Sinorhizobium fredii: one gene and its partners. The protein of the gene in region 1 interacts with the protein of each later gene in a pairwise test. Links are inferred from orthologs where the notes say so. Each region holds a gene or a part of one and is shown in the gene's direction. Other genes may lie near its edges.

What was found. The genes of interacting proteins can lie anywhere in the genome.
Region 2: the proteins of NXT3_RS16090 (region 1) and NXT3_RS28740 interact in binary tests that used the Escherichia coli proteins (3 or more experiments, as listed by UniProt). The link is inferred for Sinorhizobium fredii from one-to-one orthologs.
Region 3: the proteins of NXT3_RS16090 (region 1) and grxD interact in binary tests that used the Escherichia coli proteins (3 or more experiments, as listed by UniProt). The link is inferred for Sinorhizobium fredii from one-to-one orthologs.

The regions. Positions count from the first base shown.
Region 1 is NZ_CP024307.1:3,269,029-3,271,894, forward strand. The notes cover bases 73-2,866. They hold NXT3_RS16090 (BolA family protein), read left to right. Parts: upstream 73-1,225; coding sequence 1,226-1,507; downstream 1,508-2,866. Other genes in these bases: cobS (cobaltochelatase subunit CobS), read right to left, coding at 73-387; NXT3_RS16085 (J domain-containing protein), read right to left, coding at 463-1,101; NXT3_RS16095 (HlyC/CorC family transporter), read right to left, coding at 1,511-2,818; aroB (3-dehydroquinate synthase), read right to left, coding at 2,815-2,866. In the rest of the region: more of cobS, read right to left, coding at 1-72. UniProt on the Escherichia coli protein: Transcriptional regulator that plays an important role in general stress response. Has many effects on cell morphology, cell growth and cell division. Acts by regulating the transcription of many genes, including dacA (PBP-5), dacC (PBP-6), ampC and mreB.
Region 2 is NZ_CP024310.1:1,083,684-1,086,595, reverse strand. Bases 1-2,840 are described here. They hold NXT3_RS28740 (ABC transporter permease), read left to right. Parts: upstream 1-739; coding sequence 740-1,942; downstream 1,943-2,840. Other genes in these bases: NXT3_RS28735 (ABC transporter ATP-binding protein), read left to right, coding at 1,939-2,840; osmF (glycine betaine ABC transporter substrate-binding protein OsmF), read left to right, coding at 1-667. Outside these bases: more of NXT3_RS28735, read left to right, coding at 2,841-2,877; NXT3_RS28730 (ABC transporter permease), read left to right, coding at 2,877-2,912.
Region 3 is NZ_CP024307.1:2,041,475-2,044,229, forward strand. The notes cover bases 1-2,683. They hold grxD (Grx4 family monothiol glutaredoxin), read left to right. Parts: upstream 1-1,015; coding sequence 1,016-1,351; downstream 1,352-2,683. Other genes in these bases: purL (phosphoribosylformylglycinamidine synthase subunit PurL), read left to right, coding at 1-268; NXT3_RS10155 (BolA/IbaG family iron-sulfur metabolism protein), read left to right, coding at 397-630; NXT3_RS10160 (hypothetical protein), read left to right, coding at 637-882; NXT3_RS10170 (multidrug effflux MFS transporter), read left to right, coding at 1,721-2,683. Outside these bases: more of NXT3_RS10170, read left to right, coding at 2,684-2,755. UniProt on the Escherichia coli protein: Monothiol glutaredoxin involved in the biogenesis of iron-sulfur clusters.

The DNA.
Region 1 (2,866 bases):
GGGCAGGATGCCGTCCTTGAATTCAGTGATCTGCAGCCCGTCCTTGACGACGATTGCATCCTTGCCGACGAGATCGATACGGCTGACATGGCTGTCCAGATTGATGCGCACGCAGGGCCAGTTGAGCCGCGACGCCACCTGCTCGATATGGGTCGACTTGCCGGTCCCGTGATAGCCGGAAACCATCACGCGTCGGTTGTGGGCAAAGCCTGCAAGAATGGCGAGCGTCGTTTCCCGGTCAAAAAGATAATCGGGATCGAGATCGGGCACATAGGCGTCGCCCTTCGAATAGGCTGGAACGCGCAGATCCGTATCGATGCCGAAAGCCTCCCGGACCGAGATCGTCGTATCGGGGAGGTTGGAAATGTCGAGGTCAATCTTGCTCATCATGTCTCCAGAGCGGCCGCCGGACGGCAGCCGCGCATTCGCCTGCAAAAGTGTTTTCTGTCTTAATCCGCGTTGTTAGCAGAAACCAGCCTGTTTTAACAATTGATAGGCCTGAATCACGGCCCGAAAACGGTCTTCCGAGCCCCTGTCTCCGCCATTCGCATCGGGGTGGTGTTTCTTCACGAGGTCCTTGTACGCGGCCTTGATATCGGCGGAGGTTGCCGAGGCGGCGAGCCCGAGCGTTTCGAAGGCCTTGGCCTCGAGCGTCTTCAGCTTGCGCAACCGCGGCTCGTGCCGCGCCTGCCGGGCGCGCGCCTCGTTGAAGAAGCCGAACGGATCCCGCATGCGCGCCTGGGCGCCGGCGCTGCCGGAACGCATCTGCGATTGTGTCGGGCCGTTGCGGGCACTCTTGTTGACGCCGACCGTCCAGGTGGGACGATGCCCTGTGACCGCTTCCTTCTGGTAGCGGGCGATCTCGGTGTCCGAGAGCCCGGAGAAATAATTGTATCCCTTGTTGTATTCCTTCACGTGCTCGAAGCAGAACAGGAAATACTCGCCTTCCGCATTTCGGCCGACCGGAGCCCGATGCACGCCCGTCTTGTCGCAGCCGTCCCACTGGCACGTCGGCGTAGACGGCTCCACGCGCGCCTGTGCCCCCTTGGGGCGCGTGCGGATTCGATCGAAGTATTTTGAATCGAGCTTCATGGCAGCCATTATGGGGTTTGCGACGGGTCACAACAAGAATTGACAAAGCGGAATGTTGCTGGCTTTGTGCGCGCATTTTGCATCGCCGGCGCCATATCGCGGCGCCAGAGCAACAGGAAAATGGGACGGAAGCATGTCGCTGCAGAACCGCATCGAAGAGAAGCTTCAGGAGGCCTTCCATCCCGAACGGCTGATGGTGATCAACGAAAGCCATCTGCACGCCGGCCACCAGCCCGGCTTCGACGGCGGCGGCGAAACCCACCTGCGCATCCGGATCGTCGCGAGCGCCTTTGCCGGCATGAGCCGCGTGGCGCGCCACCGCGCCATCAACGACCTATTGAAGCCCGAGCTCGATGCCGGCCTGCATGCGCTGGCGGTGGAGCCGGCCGCGCCCGGAGAAGCGACGCGCTGGTAGAGGTCAGAGCCCTGCCGCCTCCTCCTCGGCCGGGCGGATGCGCAGTTTGGTGATCCGGTTCTTCACCCGCTTCATGACGATGAAACGCTTGCCGTAGAAGGTGAAGGCCTGCCGCTCCTCCGGAATGCTCTTCGCTTCGTGGATGACGAGACCGGCGACAGTGGTCGCCTCCTCGTCCGGCAGGGACCAGTCAAGAGCGCGGTTGAGATCGCGGATCGGCACCGAACCGTCGACGACGATCGAACCGTCGGCCTCCTGTCGAACGCCCTGGATGTCGAGGTCGTGCTCGTCGGCAATGTCGCCGACGATCTCCTCGAGAATGTCCTCCAGCGTGACGAGGCCCTGAACCTGGCCGTATTCGTCGACCACGATCGCCAGATGCAGCTTTCGCCTGAGGAAGGCGTTGAGCTGGTCCGTGAGATTGGTCGTGTCCGGCACGAACCATGGCTTCTGCGCGATCCTGACGATATCGACGGTATGCGGTTCGACACCCGGCTCGGCGAGCGCCCTCTGCAGATCCTTCGAATGGACAACGCCGATGATGTTGTCGGTCGAGCCGCGCCACAGCGGCAGGCGCGTGAAGGGGCTTCCGAGGATTTCCCGGACGCAGACCTCCGGCGGCTCCTCCGCGTTGACCGCCTGCATGGCGGTGCGGTGGATCATGATGTCGGAAACCTCGAGCTCGCCGAGGTCGAGGACGCCGCCCAACCGGTCGCGGTCCGCCTTGACCACCGCCCCTTCCCGATGAAGCAGGTCGACGGCACCGCGCAGTTCCTCCTGGGCCGAAAGCATCGGCCGGTCGGAGGAAACCTTCACGCCGGATAGGTTCAGGAGGCGGCGCACGATCCCGTTTATGAGCGCCGATATCGGACCGGCAATCGCCACGAAGCGCTTCACCATGGGCGCCACGGCAAGGGCGAACCGATCGGGAGAGGCGATCGCCCAGCTCTTCGGCAGCACCTCGCAGAAGAGGACGAGCAGCACCGTCATGCCGAGCGTCGCGACGAGCACGGCGAAGTTGCCGACGAGGCGGATCAGCAGGCTGGTCGTCAGCGACGTGGCGAGAATGGTGACGAGGTTGTTGCCGAGGAGCAGCGTTCCGACCAGCCGGTCACGCCGCTCGATCAGCCGGTTGACGAGACCGGCGCGCCGGTCGCCATTGCCCTCGAGCGAATGCATGCGCGCCCGGGAGGTTGCGGTCAGGGCCGCCTCCGAACCGGAGAAGAAGGCCGAAAGGAGCAGCAGGCAAACGACCGAGAGGAGCGACAGCCAGTGCTCCGCCAGGAACAGCCATGCCGCCTCGACGCTCATCGCGGATGCTTTTCCTTGAGAAAGCCCAGCACCTCGGACGCCGGAACG
Region 2 (2,912 bases), on another replicon or contig:
CAACGCCGCGTTCTTCTTCGAGAAGGCAGACGATCCCGCCTGGAAGGATGCGGCCAAAGGCTATGAACTGGCAAAGAAGCTTGACTACGATGCCAACAAGATCGTCTGGCTGACACCGTCGCCGGCCAACAACACCTGGGCGATCGCATTGCGCAAGGAGGTGGTCGAGAAGAACAGCCTCAAGACGCTTTCCGACTTCGGCAAATATGTCAGCGACGGCGGCGAGGTCATCCTGGCGGCGTCCGCCGAGTTCGTGAACTCCGCGGCTGCCTTGCCGGCATTCCAGACCGCCTACGCCTTCACGCTGAAGCCGGAGCAATTGATCACGCTGTCGGGCGGCGATACGGCAGCGACCATCGCCGCGGCCGCCAACCAGACGAACGGCGCCAATGCGGCAATGGTCTATGGTACCGATGGCGGCATTGCGCCCTCCGGCCTGGTCGTCCTCGAGGACGACAAGAACGTGCAGCCGGTCTATCAGCCGACGCCGATCATCCGGGAGGCCATCTTGAAGGAAAATCCCAATATCGAGACGCTTTTGAAGCCCGTCTTCGAGAAGCTCGATCTCGTGACGCTGCAGGAACTGAATGGCCGCGTGCAGGTGGGCGGCGAACCGGCGAAGGCGGTCGCCGAGGATTTTCTGAAGAAGAACGGCTTCCTGAAGTAGGCTGATGAACGGGGGGTTGTCCGATGCTGGATCGGACAACCCCCGCGAAAGATGGGGCGAGCGGATCAATTCATGGCGATCGGTGTCATCCGGGAAATAGAGCGCAGACCCCTTACTATTATCGATAAGCTCGGCGTAATCATTGCGGCTCTGGCGCTTTATGGGGCGTTTCTTGCCCCCTTCGCGACATTCCGGGCAAACCGCATCGTCCAGGGGGAGGGAAAGGCGATCCTGGAAGCATTGCCGCCGTCGCTCGGCTACGGACTTCTTGCTCTTGTAATGTCCGGTGCCATCGTTGCGGTCCTGAGAACATCCGTTCTCGTGCGCATGGCGGCGGCCTTTGCGGCCCTCGTCGCACTCTGCTTTCTCATCGGCAGCGCTGCGGCCAGCCTGACGCCGGCGGACAATGCCTATGCCCGCGTCTCGCCGGCCTCGGGCTTTTGGATACTCGTCCTTGCCTTTGCGCTTCTGGTCGCCGATGCGTTGACTCGGTTGAACCCCGGACCCGGCCTCCGGCTTCTATTCCTCGCGGGGGCCTTGGCGCTCATTGGCGCAATGCTCGCCACCGGGCAATGGAATGGTCTGTCGATCCTCAAGGAATATGCGAGTCGTGCCGAGACGTTCTGGGCCGAGGCCGGCCGCCACCTGACGCTGGCGCTTGGATCGCTCGCCGTGGCAACCGCCGTCGGACTGCCGCTCGGCATTCTCTGCCATCGCGTAGATCGGCTGCGGGCGGCGCTCTTGAATGTCCTGAACGCCATCCAGACGATCCCGTCGATCGCCCTTTTCGGCATCCTGATCGCCCCGCTCGGCTGGGTTGCGACGCATGTTCCGGGCGCTCATGCAATCGGCGTGCGCGGCATCGGCGTCGCTCCGGCCTTCGTCGCGCTCTTTCTCTATTCGCTGCTGCCGGTCGTCGCCAACACGGTCGTCGGCCTCGCCGGCGTGCCGCGCGCGGCCAACGATGCCGCTCGCGGGCTCGGCATGACCGAAGGGCAGCGGCTCGCCCGAGTCGAGTTTCCCTTGGCCTTTCCGGTCATTCTTGCCGGGATCCGCATCGTGCTCGTCCAGAATATCGGGCTTGCCACCATCGCCGCACTGATCGGCGGCGGCGGCTTCGGCGTCTTCGTCTTTCAGGGCATCGGCCAGACGGCCATGGATCTCGTGCTGCTTGGTGCCGTGCCGACTGTCCTGCTCGCTTTTGCCGCAGCGATCGTCCTCGACGCCCTGATCGAAGTGACGGGTCCGAAACACAGCCGGGGCAAGGCCACATGATCGAATTCGACCGGGTCACCAAGCGATACGACGAAACCGAGGTGGTGAGCGACGTTTCGCTCACCGTCATGCCGCATACGATCACCGTCATCGTCGGGACATCGGGCTCGGGCAAGACGACGCTGATCAGGATGGTCAACCGTCTGGTCGAGCCGACCTCCGGCATGATCCGGATCGACGGCGAGGACAATCGCCTGGTGCCGGAATTCGAACTGCGCCGCCGGATCGGCTATGCGATCCAGGGGCACGGCCTCTTTCCGCACCGCACGGTCGCCGAGAACATCGCCACCGTACCGACGCTGCTCGGCTGGGAAAGGACGCGGATCAAGGCCAAGGTGGAAGAACTGCTGACCCTCTTCCAGCTCGATCCGGATTTCTTCGGGCCGCGCTATCCGCACGAGCTCTCCGGAGGCCAGCAGCAGCGCGTCGGCGTCGCGCGGGCGCTGGCGGCGGAGCCGAACCTGCTTCTGATGGACGAACCCTTCGGTGCGCTCGACCCGATCATCCGGGCCAAGGCGCAGGACGACCTGCTCGCCATCCAGAAGCATTTCGGCACGACGATCATCCTCGTCACCCACGACATGGAGGAGGCCTTCCATCTCGCCGACCGGATCGCCGTCATGGACAAGGGCGAAGTGGTGCAGCACGGAACGCCGGCCGAGATGCTGGTGCGCCCGGCAACGCCTTTCGTCGAGGAACTGATCGGCGCGACGGAAAGGCCATTCCGCCTGTTGGCCATCGAGACGGCAGGCGACGCCGTCGAACCCGGTGCGGCGGAGGGCACGCCGATACCGGAGGCCTTGAGCCAGCGCGAGGCCCTTTCCGAACTCCTGTGGTCCGGGCGCTCTGCCTTGCCGGTTGCGGCGGCGAACGGCTCCATCCTCGGCAAGATCAGCCTCGACGGCCTGGTCAAACGTGCGGCGAGGCCGCGGTGATGCCGTCGCTCCCGACGCTCCTGCGGCTGGCGGTA
Region 3 (2,755 bases), 1.2 Mb from region 1 along the record:
GACGATTGCTGCTCCGGAGAACGATCCGATTGCGGCCTTCTACGGTGAGGATCAGGGTCGCTATGTCGTGACGGTCACTGCCGACAAGCTCGATGCGGTCGTCGCTCGGGCGGCAGTCGCTGGCATTGACCTGCCGGTTATCGGCAAGACCGAAGGCGAAGCCGTTAAACTCGGCGATGCAAAGGCGGTCTCGGTAGACGAATTGCGTTCCGCCCACGAAGCCTGGTTCCCCACCTACATGGGCAGCGATCTGGCTCCGGACAATTGACGGCAGACGGGGCGGAAAACCGTCAAATCATCATTTGCTTTCCGCCCCTGAATCGTGGTTCCCTTGAGGCTACGAGTGGGGGTGCATCCCCTGCGCCCGCAGAAAAATAACAAGGGAGTTGGCATATCATGCCCATGACACCAGGCGATATCGAAGACATGATCAAGGCCGGAATCCCGGGCGCCAAGGTCACGATCCGCGATTTGGCCGGTGACGGCGACCACTATGCCGCCGAAGTCGTGGCCGAAGCGTTTCGCGGCAAGACCCGCGTGCAGCAGCACCAGATGGTCTACAACGCCTTGAAGGGAAATATGGGCGGCATACTTCATGCGCTCGCCCTGCAGACCAGCGCGCCGGAGTGAGTCCCTATGGCGGACTTGATCAAGGAACTCGTCAGCGGTGTCGTCGACAGTGCGCTGAAGGAGATCCTAAAGAAGACCGGCGCCAGGAAAACCGCGACGCGGCGGACGAAGCGCCGTACCAGGCAAGCCTCAGGCGCCGGCGGCATCCTTGCCGAGATCATCCAGGCCGCGATCCGCAAGCCGGCAAAGAAGCAGGTGAGCCGTCGCCGCACCGCTGCATCCCGCAGCAAGCTGCGCCGCCGCTCCGCCTGAGGTGGTTTGAAAGCCACATTTTGAGGACCATCAACATTTTTGCGAATTGGGTGGGTGAAAACCGCGCCCATGCATGCTATTTAAGCAGCAAAGCGACATCCGGTCCTTGAAGCCGGCCAGGAAGGAAGACAACATGAGCGGAATTCACGATTTCATCGACAACGAGATCAAGACCAACGACGTCGTTCTCTTCATGAAGGGCACGCCGCAGTTTCCGCAGTGTGGTTTCTCCGGACAGGTGGTGCAAATCCTCGATTACATCGGCGTCGACTACAAGGGCATCAACGTGCTCGCCGATGCGGATCTGCGCCAAGGCATCAAGGATTACTCCAACTGGCCGACCATTCCGCAGCTCTATGTGAAGGGCGAATTCGTCGGCGGTTGCGACATCGTGCGCGAGATGTTCCAGGCAGGCGAGTTGCAGGAGCATCTTCAGGGACAGGGCATTTCCGTAAAGGGCGCTGCGTAGCATCCGCAATAGGGAACAGCGCACGGAGAAGGCGGCCTGACCGCCTTTTTTGATTCCGGAACTATATGCCGTTCGGCTAAATTTCGGTGCACTCCTTGAGCAGGCGACGAAATTCACCGGCTCCGGAGGGGTCTTCCACGACCGCGCATCGGCAGATTTTCGACTGCCCCACGGGGGCGATCGACGCAGACATTGCCTTGGGGCGCGCACTCTCTCGCACCCGTATACTCATAGCATCGAAGTCGGCGCAGGCTCGACTTCGACCTGAAATTTCACAGACCGATCAAAGTATTGATGAACTCTGCGCCCTCGATATCAGCGGCGCATTCTGTGCCGGACGCCGAGCGGACGGTCAGCGGGATTCCCGAAATGACAAAACCGATAGATCAAGCGGCGACGCTTTCCGGCCTCACCAAGACCCAGTTCATCGCCCTGATGGCGATGCTGATGTCCATCAATGCGATTTCGATCGACATCATGCTGCCGGGGCTGCAGGAAATTGGTGCAAGCCTCGGCGTCAGCGACGAAAACGACCGCCAATATATCCTGTCCGCCTATCTGTTCGGCATGGGTTTCGCACAGCTTTTCTTCGGACCGCTTTCCGATCGCTTCGGGCGGAAGGCGCCGCTCCTCGGCGGGCTGGCGCTCTATGCCCTGAGCGCGATCGCGATCGTCTTCGTGCCGACATTCGCCGCGCTGCTGTTCTTCCGCGTCGTGCAGGGCGTCGGCGCGGCCGCCATTCGCGTCGTGACCGTATCCGTCGTGCGTGACATCTATGGCGGCCGTCAAATGGCGGAGATCATGTCGCTGGTCATGATGGTGTTCATGATCGTCCCGGTGATCGCCCCGAGCATCGGCCAATTGATCATGATCTTTGCGGAATGGCACATGATCTTCGTCGTGATCGCGTTCTACGCGCTTGCCGTCGCGGCGCCCGTCGCAGTTCGCCTGCGGGAGACCTTGGCTCCTGAAAACCGACGCCCGTTCACAGCGTCTGCGATTCTGGAGGGCTTTCGTATCGTCGTGACGAACCGGATGGCGCTGTTCTATACGCTGGCGACGTCCGTGATCTTCGGCGCGCTCTTCGGCTTCATCAATTCGGCACAGCAGGTCCTCGTCGGCATCTATGGTCTCGGCGTGTGGTTCCCGGTCGTCTTCGCGGGCTTTGCCGGACTCATGGCGGTCGCCTCCTTCACCAATTCGCGTCTCGTGCGGCGGTTCGGCATGCGGGCACTCTCGCATGCCGCCCTTCTCGGCTTCACCCTGGCGAGCTTCGTCTGGATGTGTGCATCGCTCGCGGGACCGCTGCCACTACCGATTTTCGTGGTCCTCTACGCCGCGGCAATGTTCCAGTTCGGGGTGATCTTTGCCAACTTCAACGCCATGGCCATGGAGCCACTCGGG